DNA from 3 places in the Streptomyces sp. SP17BM10 genome. Region 2 is predicted to be linked to each of the others. Evidence: riboswitches for the same ligand, from Rfam matches in the RefSeq annotation. Region 2 holds a riboswitch; each other region holds the start of a gene.
The links. Region 2 has a riboswitch for cyclic di-AMP ahead of PUR71_RS19900 (NlpC/P60 family protein). Riboswitches for the same ligand answer to the same signal wherever they lie in the genome.

Region 1: linked by a shared signal. The riboswitch ahead of PUR71_RS14980 (M23 family metallopeptidase) and the one ahead of PUR71_RS19900 (NlpC/P60 family protein) in region 2 are both predicted to bind cyclic di-AMP.
Region 3: linked by a shared signal. The riboswitch ahead of PUR71_RS30845 (transglycosylase family protein) and the one ahead of PUR71_RS19900 (NlpC/P60 family protein) in region 2 are both predicted to bind cyclic di-AMP.

Annotation. Positions count from the first base shown of each region.
Region 1 covers NZ_JAQYXB010000565.1:21,308-26,114, reverse strand. Annotated here, with positions in the region: gene PUR71_RS15000 (PP2C family protein-serine/threonine phosphatase) at 1-421, opposite strand, end outside; gene PUR71_RS14995 (TetR/AcrR family transcriptional regulator) at 684-1,253, opposite strand; gene PUR71_RS14990 (alpha/beta fold hydrolase) at 1,297-2,124, opposite strand; gene PUR71_RS14985 (YiaA/YiaB family inner membrane protein) at 2,302-2,592, opposite strand; cyclic di-AMP (ydaO/yuaA leader) riboswitch at 2,846-3,004, shown strand; gene PUR71_RS14980 (M23 family metallopeptidase) at 3,017-3,850, shown strand; gene PUR71_RS14975 (hypothetical protein) at 3,903-4,807, opposite strand, start outside.
Region 2 covers NZ_JAQYXB010000588.1:235,655-240,461, forward strand. Annotated here, with positions in the region: gene PUR71_RS19895 (C40 family peptidase) at 1-252, opposite strand, end outside; gene PUR71_RS19900 (NlpC/P60 family protein) at 480-1,604, opposite strand; cyclic di-AMP (ydaO/yuaA leader) riboswitch at 1,615-1,768, opposite strand; gene PUR71_RS19905 (C40 family peptidase) at 2,105-3,142, opposite strand; gene PUR71_RS19910 (NYN domain-containing protein) at 3,351-4,793, opposite strand.
Region 3 covers NZ_JAQYXB010000661.1:14,159-18,965, reverse strand. Annotated here, with positions in the region: gene PUR71_RS30855 (LacI family DNA-binding transcriptional regulator) at 1-653, shown strand, start outside; gene PUR71_RS30850 (hypothetical protein) at 754-954, opposite strand; gene PUR71_RS30845 (transglycosylase family protein) at 1,229-2,509, opposite strand; cyclic di-AMP (ydaO/yuaA leader) riboswitch at 2,517-2,678, opposite strand; gene PUR71_RS30840 (sirohydrochlorin chelatase) at 3,040-4,017, opposite strand; gene PUR71_RS30835 (DUF397 domain-containing protein) at 4,589-4,807, shown strand, end outside.

The sequences.
Region 1 (4,807 bases), on a different contig from region 2:
GGTCCGGGAGCCGGGCGAGGGTCCTGGTGTGCTCGGCGAGTTCCAGGAGCATGGAGTCGCCCTGGGTGCCGCGCAGCCCGAGCCGGTGCCGGAAGCGGTTCGCGACCAGCACCGTCGCCCCGGTGGCGGCGAGGACGAGGGTCACCCCGAGCCGCACGCACTGTGGGTCCTGCAGCGCGGCCCCGAGCGCACTGCCCGCGACGGCCGCGCACACGAGCACCAGCAACCGCCCGCGCGGCAGCACGAGCCCGCCCACGACGAGCGGCAGCACGAGCGCCGACGGGGGCCAGCTGTACGGCAGGGCGAGCGGCAACAGCCCGAGCAGCACCGTGAGCCCGAGCAGCACGACAAGCGCGTCCCGCCCCGCCCGCACGTCCCCGTCCAGCAGCCGCCCGTACCAGCGCCGCACCAAGCCCTCCACCAGAACAACGGTGGGCGGCCCCGATCATGACCCCCCAGTCAGCCCCGCCACACTAACCCCCGGCAAAACCGCCCCCTCACCCACACCAACGTCATACGCCCTCCCGACCCCCGCCACCTTCTCTCCTCACCCAGGAACCCGCCCCTGCCGACGTCCGACGCACCCGGGGCGCCGGACAAAGACGGTCCTTTCCGCCGCGCCCCGCGGGCTCCTGCCGCCGCCCCGCGCGAGAAGTCGGTCCCGGCGACTTCTCGATCCCGACTCAGGCCTTCGGCCAGGTGTGGAGGCCGCTCGTCAGGGTCGTGATGAGGCGGTCGTGGGTGACGGTGAGGTCTTCGGCGAGTTGGAAGGCGCCGGTGATCGAGAGGGAGGCGAAGCCGTGGGCCAGGGAGCGGACGGTGCGGGCGGCGTGGATGGCTTCGGAGCCGGCGAGGCCGTACTCCCGCAGCACCGCGACGATCACCCCCACCAGCCGGGCCGCCGCCGTGTCGAGGTCGTCGTCCGCCTGGGGCGCCTGCGGCAGGGCGTTGTAGCGGTGCGGGTACTCCGTCGCGTAGGCGTGGTACGCGCGGAGGACGGCGGCGACGGCGTCGTCCCCGCTGCGGCCGACGGCGGCGTCGGCGAGCCGGGTGGCCAGTTCCTCGGTGACGCGGACGGCGATGAGCCGCCGGAGTTCGGCGAGGCCGCCGCTGACGTGCTTGTACAGGGAGGGGGTGGCGACGCCGGCCCGGGCGGCGACGGCGGCGAGGGTGAGGCCGTCCGCTCCCTGGTCGTCGATGAGGGCGAGGGCGTGGTCGACGACCTGCTCGGGCGTCAGTCCGACTCGGGGCATGGCTCGGTCTCTCGGTCTCTCTGTTTCGATCCGGGGAGGGTGCTCAGGCGATCTCGGCGAGGAAGGGCAGCAGGGCGTCGGCGACGGCCTGCGGGTTGTCGGCCATCGGGTAGTGCCCCGACCCGTCGATCATCACCTTCCGGGCGCCGAGCGCCGCGGTCTGCCGGTCGGCGACGACCTCCGGCTTCGGGAAGTCGGGGTCCTTGGTGCCCATGAGGACGAGCGCCGGGCACCGCACGGCGGCGCTCCAGCCGACGGGCGAGGAGTCGCCGCGGACGTGGCCGCGGGTGGCGGTCCTGCGGCCGGGGGTGCGCAGCGCGTCGACGAGCCCGGCCACGTACGCGTCGAAGTCGGCCGGCTTGGCGCCCGGGTAGGCGAGCTTGCGGTGGTAGAACCCCCAGAACGCCGGCCAGTTGATCACGACCGTTCCCATGGCGTGGACGACGCCGCGCATGAGGGCGTTCTGCGGGAGGTTCTCGATGAAGGCGTCGATCAGGACGATCCCGGCGACCCGTTCGGGCGCGTCCCCGGCGACCTTGACGACGGTCGCCCCGGTGTAGGAGCTGCCGGCCAGGACGGCCCGCTCGATGCCGAGGTGGTCGAGCAGGGCGAGGACGTCGGCGGCGATGGCGCCCGGCGCGTAGTCGTCCCAGACGATCGAGGACTCGCCGAAGCCGCGCAGGTCCATGGTGATGACGCGGCGGCCGGCGGCGGTGAGCAGCGGGACGAGGTGCCGGTACGAGCGGCGGCTGTCGAGCATCCCGGGGAGGAGGACGACGGGGGTGCCGTCGCCCTTCCGGGTGTCGTCGAAGGCGATCCGGCCGCCGGGAACGTCGAGGTACTGGGTGTCCGGGGTGGTGGTGCCGTTCATGGTGGGCCTCCTCGGTCCGCTGCTGCGGTGGCTACCGGCGGTGCTGCCGATAGCCATAAAGCTAAGGCTAATAGCCTTAGCCGTCAAGCTGCCGGCCTACTCCGATGGGAAGAGGCCGCAGCGCCGAGCGGCAGCCCCGCCCCTGGGGTGCCCCCGCCGCTCGGGCGCCCCGCGTCCTCAGGTCCCCTCGACCTTGAACGGGTCGTGCTCGCTGAGCAGCTTCTCCAGTCGGGCCTGGTCCACCCGGGTGACGATCTCGTTCGTCTCCTGCCTGTCCCGGATGACCTTGGCGAGCGTGAAGGACGAGGTGACGGTGTAGAGCAGGCCGATCCCGAGGAAGGCCCGGGTCCAGGCCCCGACCGGCAGGTAGGCGATCCCGATGGCGAGGGCGGTGCCCGACAGGGCGAAGGAGAGCACGGCCTGAAGGTGGTACGCGGCCGTGGTGCGGGACTGCATCGGTGCGTTCATGGCGCCAGGATCGCGGCGGCCGGGCCCGCCGCACATGAGTAGGGGTACTCAGATGGGCCCGTTCGGGCCGCCGTGCGGTGACGCCCGATCACGTTAAGTGGTGTCAGGGGTGGGCAAGAGGCGCAAATCAGTCATAGGGCACAAGCCGCCCGCCCGGTTGTCGGCCGTCCCGGGCGGACGGCTTGGAATCAGGGCGTCCTAGGATTAACGTTTGATAACGCAGCGCGGTCGAAACGCCGTACCCAGACGGCACCGTGCGCCGTCGCCTAATCCCGCCGGCCGGCCTCCGGGCAGGTCAGGGAGCCGGGGAACCACGTTCCTTGGGGTGAATCGGCGGGGCCCCGGCCCGGCCGTAGGAGACCTTCCTGCTCCGAACCCGTCAGCTAACCCGGTAGGCGCGAAGGAAGGAAAGGAGCACGCCTCCGTGGCGTCGACGCACACCCCGGCACAGCCCGCCGGCCCTGCCGCCGGTACCCAGCTCCTCGACCACCCCCGTCCGGTCGAGGACGAGTTCCCGGCCCCGGAGGCCGAGGCCAACCGCCACCGGATGCCGCGTCAGACCCGCGGAGCCTCCCCGCTGCTCGGCGTCACCGCCGTCGCCGCCACCCTGGGCGCCACCGGCTTCGCCTCCGCGACCCCGGCCGCCGCGCCCGCCGTCGAGGCCCCGGACGAGGCCCCGGTCGCGCTCTCCGCCGACCCCGGCCTCGCGCTCGCCGCCCGCATCCAGCAGCAGGCCGACGGCCAGCGCACCGCCGCCGAGGAGAGCGCCCGCGTGCAGGCCGCGCAGGAGGCACAGGCCAAGGCCGCCGCCAAGGAGGCCGAGGCGAAGAAGGCCGCCGACGACGCCGAGAAGGCCAAGGCCGCCGCCCTCACGCTGCCGGTGCGCGACTACAACCTGAGCGCCCACTACGGCCAGAGCGCCCGCTACTGGGCGCACCTGCACACCGGCCTGGACTTCGCCGCCGACACCGGCACCGCCGTGTTCGCGGTCGGCCAGGGCACGATCACCTCGGCCGGCTGGTCCGGTGCGTACGGCTACCGGATCGTCGAGACGCTGCCCGACGGCACCGAGATCTGGTACTGCCACCTCTCCTCGATCATCAAGGGCAGCGGCCAGGTGACCTCCGGCCAGCAGATAGGCAAGGTCGGCGCCACCGGCAACGTCACCGGCCCGCACCTGCACCTGGAGGTCCGCCCGGGCGGCGGCGCCCCGGTCGACCCGGAGACCTGGCTCCAGCAGCGCGGCCTCAACCCCTGAACCCCCGCCGAAGAGCAAGGCCCCGACCGTCACCGGCCGGGGCCTTCCCGGTTCAGTCCCCTTCCGGCACCTCCGACGCCTCCGATCCTTCCGGAGCTTCCGGCAACCGGGCCAGGTACGCCTCGATCTCCGCCGACCCCGGCTCCGGCGCGAGCTCCGGGAACTCCTCGACCAGCAGCCGTGGCAGTCCCGGCACCGTCCACTCGCCGAACAGCGCGAGCGCCGCCTCCACCGCCGCGTCCTCGAACTGCCCGAAGTCCCCGGCCAGTTCGTCCGGCATCGGCCGCCCCAGCGCGTTCAGCTCGGCGAGGTTGCGGTAGCTGCGCCGCATCAGGCCCTGCTCCAGCAGCCGCCGCGCGCCGTCCGTGGCCATGCCGACCGAGAGCACCCGGCCGGGGCCCCAGCCCTGCTCGTCCGGCTCGTCCAGCCACCCGGCCTCCGCCAGTGCGCCGAACGCGTCCAGCCGCTCCTCCTCGGCCAGTTCGAGGAACCCGGCGAGCCAGTCCCGCACCGCCTCCCCGTCCGCGACGTCCACTCCGTGCGCGCGCAGCAGGACCGCGTACAGCCGGGGCCACGTCACCAGGTCGGCCCGGCGCAGCAGTCCCGCCGCGACCTCGCCCTGCCACTCGGCCTCGGCGTGCAGCCGCTCCTGCCGCTTGGCGTTGAGCCGCTTCGCCGCCCGCTGGTGGTCGACCAGGAGCCGTACGGCCTCGCCGTACGCGAACGGGTCGTCGTCGGGGGCGGGCTGGACGTACAGGTGGAGCCGCTCGTACAGCAGGTGCTCCACGGCGTCCGAGGTCAGTTCGGGCCAGCCGTCGCGCATCCTGCCCTCGCCCAGCTCCAGCAGCGCCAGCACCGCGCGCACCGGCGCCTCGGCCACCGGGGTGCGGCCCTCCGCCGCCGCCCAGGCGAGCAGGTCGGCGGCCCTGGTGCGCGGGGCGAGCCGCAGGTCTTCGT
Region 2 (4,807 bases):
GCCCTGGAGGACGGTGGTCTCGCCCTGGAGCCGCTGCTGGGCCTCCTGCGCGGCGTTGTACTTCTCCGACGCCTGTTCGGCCTCGTTGTACAGCTGCTCGACCTGCGCCTTGACGTCCTTGCGGCTGGGCGCGTCCGGGGCGCCGGGGGCGGCCTGGGCAGTGCCGCCCGTGGTGACGCCGAGGGCGGTGGCGGCGGCCGCGGTCAGCACCAGCGCACGGGCGAGCAGTTGGGAACGGCGGTGCACGGGCATGGCGGCGGCTCCTCCAATCCTGCGGACCGGTCCCGCCGCCGCACCCAAGCGGGCGGTCCTGGAGCGGGAGTCCGGTGGCAGACGTTAGCGAGTCCGGGCAACCGAGTCCAAACCCCTCCCAACCCGAATATTCGGCCTCCAATCGGACATGCGCCCGACGAAAGGAAACGCCGCAGGCCCGGCCCTCCGGGGAGGAGGGCCGGGCCTGCGGGAAGCCGAGCGGGGGATCAGACCCGCACGATGACCGAGAGCGGCATGTTGGAGACCGCCTCGTAGCGGACGCTCGCGCCCGGCTTGGGCGCGTGCAGCACCTGGCCGTTGCCGGCGTAGATGCCGACGTGGTGGGCGTCGCTGAAGAAGATCAGCAGGTCGCCGGGCTGGGCCTGGGAGAGGTCCGTGCCGAGGCGGGTGCCGGCGTTGGCCTGCTCCTGCGAAGTGCGCGGCAGCGAGACGCCGGCCTGGTCGAACGCCCAGACCATCAGGCCCGAGCAGTCGAAGGAGTTCGGGCCGGTGGCGGCCCAGACGTACGGACTGCCGATCTTGGTGGCCGCGTAGGACAGCGCGGCCGCACCGCGCGAGCTGCCCGGCGCCGGCGGCTTGGCGACCGGCGAGGACGACGGGGCCGAGCCGAGGTCGGTGCGGCTGCTGTCGCGGGAGGCGCGGTCGGCGGCGGCCTGCTGGGCCTTCGCGGCGTCGGCCTTGGCCTTGGCGTCGGCGGCGGCCTTCTCCTCGGCCGCCTTGATGGCCTGGCGCTCCTGCTCGGACAGCGTGTTGAAGAGGTCCTGGGCGGCCTTCAGCTTCGCCTGGATCTGCTCCTTGGACGCCTTCAGCTGCTGGGTGGTCGCGTCCAGCTCTGCGAGCTTGCCCTGGGCCTCGTTGCGGTCCTGGTCCAGCTTGCGCTGCTGGTCCTGGAGCTCCTTCAGCTGCCCCTTCTGGGTGCTGCCGGCCTGGTTCAGGGCGTCGGCCTGGCTGAGGAAGTTGTCCGGCTTGGACGAGAACATCAGCTGGACGGTCGGGGATATGCCCCCGTTGCGGTACTGCTCGCCGGCGATCTGGGCGAGGCCGCCCTGGAGGTCGGTCACCTGCTCCTGCTGGCGGGCCACCTGGTCCTGCAGACCGGAGACCTGCTTCTGCAGCTCCTGCTGCTTGGCCTGGGCGGCGTTGTACTGCTCGGTCGCCACCTCGGCCTGCTCGTTGAGCTGGTCGACCTGCTCCTTGACCTGGTCCTTGGTCGGCGTCGGGTCGGCGTGGGCGCCGGACTGCGCGGAGAGGGCGACGGCTGCGGCGGCGACACCGGTCAGGAACGAGACTCGGGCACGACCGGCGGGCTTGGGACGACGATGGGACGCCACGAAGGCGGACTCCTTCTTCCTACGTCCGCCTACCGGGTGAGCTGACGGGTTCGGGCCGGAAGCATGCCCTACGACGCCTCACGGCCGTTCCACCGGCCGACCTGGCGCCGATTCACCCCGGAGGAACGTGGTTCCCCGGCTCCGCTCCACAGCGCCCAACCACTGGGCTCCCCTGTCGGACGGTCGCTTCGACGCGTCCCGCTGCTTCACGAACTCGGCGGGAACCACCGCCGCCACCCTGGCTGGGCGATCGACAGTGCGGTGGTTCGGGGCACGACCCTAGTAACTGAACCGTGATCGGTTCAAATCCTTGTCAGAAAAAAGGCGGAAGAATATCCAAGTTCTTTTGTGAAGATGACAGAAGGTGATCGCAGCAGTACGCAAGGCTGATCACTTGTCACGCGGACCCGGGGAAACGCGCACAAGCGAACGCGCCACCCCCGTTCGGGAGGTGGCGCGGATCACAGGGCCTTCGCACCGGCCCCCGGCGTGTCGGAGGGTCAGACCCGGCGGATCGTGTTGATCGGCATCGCGTCGGCCTTCATCACCTTGACCACGTCACCGGTGTGCGGCGCGTGCACCACCATGCCGTTGCCGATGTACATCCCGACGTGGTGCATGTCGGGACCGTAGATCACCAGGTCACCGGGCTGGGCCTGGTCCAGCGAGGGCACCCGGGTGCCATAGTGGCCCTGCTCCTGCGAGGTGCGCGGGAGCGAGACGCCGGCCTGGCCGTACGCCCAGACCATCAGGCCCGAGCAGTCGAAGGTGGTCGAGCCGGTGGCACCCCACACGTACGGCGAGCCCTGCTTGCCCATCGCCTTGGCCACGGCCACGGCCGCGTAGCCACTGGCCGGCGGCAGGTTGCTGAGGTCGACCCGGTCGGTGCCGCGCGAGGCACGGTCGTCCTGGGCCTGCTGGGCCTTCAGCGCGGCGCGCTCGGAGGCGCTGAGCGAGTTGAGGAGGTCCTGGGCGGCCTTGAGCTTGGCGTTGACGTCCGCCTTGGCCTGGTTCAGGTCCTTGGTGGTGGAGTCCAGGGAGGCCAGCACCGCGGCGGCCTCGGCCTTCTCCTGGTCCAGGCGGCGCTGCTGGTCCAGCAGGCCCTTGAGCGCGTCGGTCTCGGTGGCGCTGGCCTGCTGGACGCTGGAGGCCTTGTCCAGGTAGCCGGACGGGTCCGAGGAGAGCATCAGCTGGACGGACGGGTCGATGCCGCCGGTGCGGTACTGCTCGCCCGCCACGCCGGCGAGGCCGGTCTGAAGCTGGGTCATCTGCTCCTGGCCGCGGGCCACCTGGTCCTGGAGCTGGTCGGCCTGCTTGCGCAGCTGGTCGGCCCGCTCCTTGGCGCCGTTGTACTTCTCGGCCGCCTGCTCCTGCTCCTGCTGCAGTTCGTCGATCTGCGCCTTGACGTCCGTCTTGTTCGGCTGCGGCGCGGCGTGCGCGGCCACCTGGGCGGAGAGCGCGACCGCGGTCGCAGCGGCGGCGGTGAGCACGGAGACCCGCGCGCGGCTCGGCTGCTTGGGACGGCGGTGGGAGGCCAAGGGACCGGCTCCTTCTTCCATGGACTCATGGACTCACCGGTTCGGGTGAGAAATCCGGAAAATAGGTTTGACGCCAGACCCTAGTGAAGATCCAGGCGTTACGCCACTCCCCCGAAGGCGTGAACTCCGGGCCCCCACGCCGCTTCACCGAATCCGCACATCACCGCAAACCGGACGCTGACCAGCCGTCATCACCATCGGCATGGAATCAGGGCCGCGCCAGCCGGTTCAGCAGTAGAACCGAGGCGACCGGGCGCGCGCCGGCCTTCCGCACGCCCTCCGCGACCTCCCGGTCCGCGGAGACCACCACGACCGGACGGCCCTGCGGCTCGGCCCGCACCAGGCGCCTGATCAGCTCGTCCGCCGTCTCGCCGGTCCGGCTGAAGCGCACCCGGACCCCGCGCGGCGGCGCCATGATCACCGGGACGTCCAGGTCCTGCCCGTCGAACACGCATGTGACCTCCGCCTGCGTGCGCTGGGCCAGCATCGCCAGCCCGCCCAGCAGCCGCAGCCGCTGCTGCTCCAGCGGCAGCGTCGGGTAGCCGGTCTTCGTCACGTTGTAGCCGTCCACCACCAGGTGCACCTGCGGGATCGCCAGCAGCTGGTCCAGCAGCGCCGGATCGTCCTCCGCCAGCCCGCGCCGGGCCACGTCGTGCGGCGAGGCCGAGCCCGGCACCACCGCCTCCACCAGGTCCGCCGGGCGGATCTGCGACACCGGCAGGGCCAGCTCGCGCTGCAACCCCTGCGCCGACTGCAGCACGGTGTCCAGCAGCAGTCGCAGCCGCATGTCCTCCACGCTGCGCCCCTCGCGGGCCGAGCGCCGCCCCTGCTCGGCGGCCGTCTCCAGCTCGCCGACGCGGTGCCGCAGCCGCCGCGCCTCGCTCTCGGCCGCACTGCGCTCGATCGCCGCCTGCGCGCGCAGCGCCTCCAGCTCGCCGGTCACCCGCCGCGTCTCGGCCTGCGCCCGGCGGGTGTCGCTCTCCAGCGAACGCACCTTCTTGCGCAGCGAGTCGGCCTCCCGCCGGACGTCCTCGGACTCGGCCCGCTGCCGGTCCAGGTCCGCGCGGGCCGCGGCCCGCACCTCGGCCAGCTCGGCCTGCAACTTCTCCACCAGCCGGGCCGCCTCCGCGGCCGCGCCCTCGGCGCCGGCCCGCTCGGCCTCCTCACCGGCCTCGGCGACCAGCCGGCTCCAGCCCGCCGAGCGCACCAGGTAGGCGGCGGCCGCGACGTCCATCGGATCGGCGGCGCCGGGGACGCTGCCCGACTCCAGCGCCTTCACCAGGTCCGGCTGGCCCAGCCGCAGCCGCTCCGCTATCCGCACCCGGAAGGCCGGCTCCGACTCCAGCGCCGCCGCGATCGCCGTGGCCGCGTACTTGGCCCGCCGGGCCGGGGTGAACTTGGCGTACTGACGCAGGCTCTGCGGCAGCTCGCCGGACGGCAACCCGCCGAGCGCGTCCGCGGCCAGGCCGACCACGCGCCGGCGCACGCCCTCCGGCAGCGGCCGGTCGAGCTTCTCGACGGGACGGCCGGCCCCCGGCTCCGCGGCGGCACCGGACGCAGTGGCACCGTCGACGACCCCCGCCGCCCCGGCGGCCGGCTCCGCAGCGGGCTGCCCCTGCGGTCCGGCGGGCTCCCTCGCTGCGTCCACCACGTCCTCGGCTCCGA
Region 3 (4,807 bases), on a different contig from region 2:
GTCTGCACGCCGACTCCACCGCCGACCACGACCGCTACGCCCGGCTCGCCGGGCGCGGGGTGCCGTTCGTCCTGATCAACGGCTTCAGCGAGCGGATCGACGCGCCGTTCATCTCGCCGGACGACCGGGCCGCGATGTGGATGGCCGTCCAGCACCTCGCCGAGCTCGGGCACGAGCGGATCGGGCTGGCGGTCGGGCAGAAGCGGTACGTGCCGGTGCTGCGCAAGATCGAGGGCTTCACGGCCGCGATGCGCGCCGTCCTCGGGCGGACGCAGGAGGAGGCCGAGGAGCTCGTCCACCACACGCTGTTCAGCGTCGAGGGCGGGCACGCGGCGGCGGGCGCGCTGCTGGACAAGGGGTGCACGGCGATCGTGTGCGGCAGCGACATGATGGCGCTCGGGGTCATCCGGGCGGTGCGGCAGCGGGGGCTGTCGGTGCCGCACGACGTGTCGGTGGTCGGCTTCGACGACTCGCCGCTGATCGCCTTCACCGAGCCGCCGCTGACGACGATCCGCCAGCCGGTCGAGGCGATGGCGACGGCGGCGGTGGACGCGCTGCTGGAGGAAGTGGGCGCGAACGCCGCCCAGCGCGGGGAGTTCATGTTCCAGCCGGAGCTGGTCATGCGCGGCTCCACAGGGGCCTGCGCGCGCTGAGGGCGGGCCGGCCGGCGACGGCCGTGACGGCCGCGGGAAGGGCCCCGGAGGGCGGTTGCTCTCCGGGGCCCTTCGGCGCGCCGTAACGGGTCGGCCGGGGTCAGCCCTCCTGGACGGCCGGGCGGTCGGCGGTGACGCGGTGGCCGTCGGCGGCGTCGCCGGTGCGGGTCTCGGTGCGGCGACCGCGGGCCAGGTAGTCGCGCAGGATCAGTTCGACGGCGTCCTGAGGACTCTTGGTGCCGGAAAGCATCATCGCGTCGATCGCGAGGTTCGCGTCGAGCGTGACGGTGACCTGGGCCATGGGTGACTCCTCCTCGGGTGCAGAGCAGCAGCATGCCCGTTGGGCCGGGGTTTGACCATGCGAATGCTCCGGTGCGCGGAGGGGCGGGTGCGTGCGGGTACGGCGAAGCCCCGGGGAGAGCGACCAGTCTCTCCCCGGGGGCGGGCGGGTGGCAGCTGACAGATGACAGATGTTGAAATCTGTTATCTGTCAGCTGTTATCTGTTATCTGTCAGCTGCGCGCTGCTACCCGCGATCCGTCAACCGCCCCCGGCGGGACGGTTCCGGAAGGACCCTCAGACGCGGCCGGCGAAGTCCGGCGCCCAGTTGGCGATGGTCTGCAGGCGGACGCCCGCGCTGGGGTTGGCGGCCTCGACGTACTGGCCGCCGCCGATGTAGATCGCGACGTGGTAGACGCCGGAGTCCTGGCCGTTGTTGGACCAGAACAGCAGGTCGCCCGGCTGCAGGCTGTCCAGCGAGACGTGGGTGCTCGCGGCGGCCTGGTCGTTGGCGACGCGCGGCACCGAGATGCCCGCGGCGCGCAGCGCGGCCTGGGTCAGGCCCGAGCAGTCCCAGCCGCCGTTGCCGGTGCCGCCGTAGACGTACGCCTGGCCGACCTGCGCCTTGGCGAAGTCGACCGCGGCGGCCATCGAGCCGGTGACGGCCGGGGCCGGGGTCTGGGTGGCGGGCTTCGAGGACGGCTTGGCGGCCGGGGTCTGGGCCGCGGCGGCCGGCTGGGCGTTCACGGTGTTCCCGGCGGAGGACTGGCCCGGCTTCTGCGAGCGGTCGAACCAGTTGAAGTCACCGGACTGGTCGGCCGGCGCCTGGGCGGAGTCGCCGAAGGACAGGTGCTGGCCCGGGTAGATGGTGTTCGGACCGTCGGTCAGGGTGCCGCGGTTCAGCTCGTACAGACGCTGCCAGCCGCCCTTGACGTTGTGCTTGTCGGCGATCGTCGACAGCCAGTCGCCGGCCACGACGGTGTAGTCCGAGGCACCGGCCTGGGCGCCCGTGCGGGCACCGCCCTGGGCCCAGTCCTGGCGCTTCTGCGCCCAGGTGCCCTTGGCGGAGTCGGCGGCGGCCGGGGCCTGCGCCTGGTCCTGCGCCGGGGCGGCGGGCTTGACGGCGGGCTTCGAGGACGGCTGGGCGGCCGGGGCGGCCTTCGTGGCGCTCGCGGCGGCGGACGTGTCGACCGCGGCCGGGGCGCCGCCAGCGGTCAGGCCGGCCTGGACGGAGCACACGGGCCAGGCGCCGGGGCCCTGCGAGGCGAGGACCTTCTCGGCGACGGCGATCTGCTGGTCCTTGGTGGCCTGGTTGGCCTGCGGGGCGTACGAGGTGCCGCCGAAGGCGGCCCAGGTGCTGGAGGTGAACTGCAGGCCGCCGTAGAAGCCGTTGCCGGTGTTGATGCTCCAGTCGCCGCTGCTCTCGCACTGGGCGACCTTGTCCCAGGTGGCGATGGAGGCGGCCGAGGCGGTGCCGGAGGTGAGGCAGGGGATGGTGAGGCCGACGCCCGCGACGCCGAGGGCGGCGATCACACGGCGGGTGCGGCTGGACAGGCGAGTGCCGTTGGTGGGCAGCATGAAGACGCGGTCCTCTCCCACGCCTGCGAGGTGAGCTGTCGGATTCGGGCCGGAGTTGCCCGGCCGCGCTGTGGCGCGGCTTCACCCCTAGCCCAGAACCGTTCCGTGGAGCGGTCCGGGGCGACTTACCTGTGGGTCCCCCGCTCCTGCCGTGGTGCGTTTTCGCGCTTCCAGCGCACCCGACGGCAGGACTCGGCGTTGCGGATGAGCTGGGTCCGTGTGGTCACGAACGGGGAGCACGTTAAGCAGACTTAAGTTCGAACTGCAAATACCTGTGATGCGCATCACGGGTTATGGAAAGTCACCAAAACTTTCCTTTTCCAAGATCGAAAATGATCGTTTTCTCGCAATAAACCTGCGGATGTGCACAACTGGCAGATGCTCAGGATTCGGATGACGGAAGGTCACCCGATCGCAAACAATCACAGAACGGACATCTCGCACATTAGGTTCTTAATTCCTTTACGCCGCAAGCCGAAAGGGCCCGGAACGGAGTCGTTCCGGGCCCTTTCGGTGCGTGCGGTCGGCGGCTACTCGCCGACCTCCTGCGCGGGCGCCCCGGGGGCCGTCCCGGTGGCCGCGTGGGCCGCGCGGGAGCCCTCGGCGGCGGCCTCCGCCGCCTCGGCCTCGGCCTGGGCCTGGGCGGCCGCCAGGGCCTCCGCGGACGGCGTCGGCAGCGCGGCCAGGTACAGCGAGGCGATGAGCTGGCCGACCGTCTGGTAGGCGCCGAGCGGCGCGGCGGACGGGCAGCCGGTCTCCTCGGCGGCCGTGGCGAGCAGCTCGGAGTCCGCCTCCGGGCCGATCACCAGCGGGGCCAGTGCGGGGCGCTGCGAGCCGGTCTCCTTGAGGTGCGCGACGGCGGCGGCGACCGAGCCGGGCACGTCGAGCGCGGCGGCGACGACCGGGACGGCCAGGCGGGCGGCCAGCAGCACGCCGGTGATGCCGGCGGCGGCCGCGGCGTCCTCGCCGCCCACGGTGGTCAGCACGACGCCGTCCGCGGCGGTCGCGATGGCGAACAGGCGGGCGCGGTCGGCGCGGGCCAGCCCGGCCTCGGACAGGCGCACGTGGACGGCCTCGGCCAGCAGCGGGTGCGGGCCCAGCACGTCGGTGACGTGGGCGCCGTACTCGGCGGCGAGCGCGTGGAGTTCGGGCAGGAAGTCGTGCGGGCCGGGCACCAGGGGCACCAGGATCGGCGCCGGGACGCCGGCCTCCGCGGCGGACGCCAGCAGCTCGCCGATGCTGCGCTCGGTGCCGTCCGCGCCCTCGGTGCCCTCGCCGGGGAGGTAGCCCACCGCGGTCTGGACGCCGTTCTGCTCGCTGCGGACGATCGAGAGCAGTTCCTCGACGACCGAGCGGGACTCGGGCCCGGCGGTCGCGGGCACGGCGAGCACCAGGGCCGGGGAGCCGGCCGGGATCTCGGGGCGCTCGGGGCGACGGTGGCGCCCCCGCGCACGGGAGCCTGGAGTGCGAACGGGCAGTGGCGCGCCCGGGATGGCTGCGGTGCTCATGGCGGAGATCGTAGGTCATCGGCCCGTCAGGACTGCAGTCGGCTGCCGTGCCGGTTTCGCGCGAGCGTGGTGTGCGCGGCGCGCGGAGGTCCCGCGTACGCGGGCCGATGAGCGGTCATTGGGTCATATTCCGGACATACCTGCCCCAACCCCCGCGCGTCCACCGGTATCTCCTGGAGACGCGGTCGGCAGGGCGTCACGTTGCATCCGTGGCGCGTGAGATGTCTCACAGTCGACGGGCTGTCTGACGGAGCGTCACGAGTGCGCGACTCCCGGCTTTCGAAGATCAACATTCAGCGGGGGGCCGCTCACGGCCGGTTATCGGAGGGTGGACGGTTCGGTCGACTATGTCCGTTTACGTACCGTCGCGAGAAGGGTCCGTGAAGAGTTCAGGTCGGCCGGTGAAAGGCCTCGTGCACCTGCACCGTCTCGTGCTGATGCACGTGCACAGCAGCTATCATCGCGTCAAGTGAGGCGTTGTGCCGGGCTGGTACGGGGCCGGCCCGTTCGTTCGGCGGGTGCCGGGAGCGCCGCGCTGGACCGCAACTCCGGGGCTCTTCGGGAGACTTCTATGCACGACTCGCACGAATCGCAGGACCTGGGCGGCTCGTACGCTCCCTACAACGGGATGGCCGCCACCGAGTTGGAGGGAGTGGTCTGGCAGAAGAGCCTGCACAGCAACTCCCAGGGCAACTGCGTCGAGTTCGCCGCGCTGCCGGGGGGCGACGTGGCGATGCGCAACTCGCGCTTCCCGGACGGTCCGGCGCTCATCTACACGCGGGCCGAGATC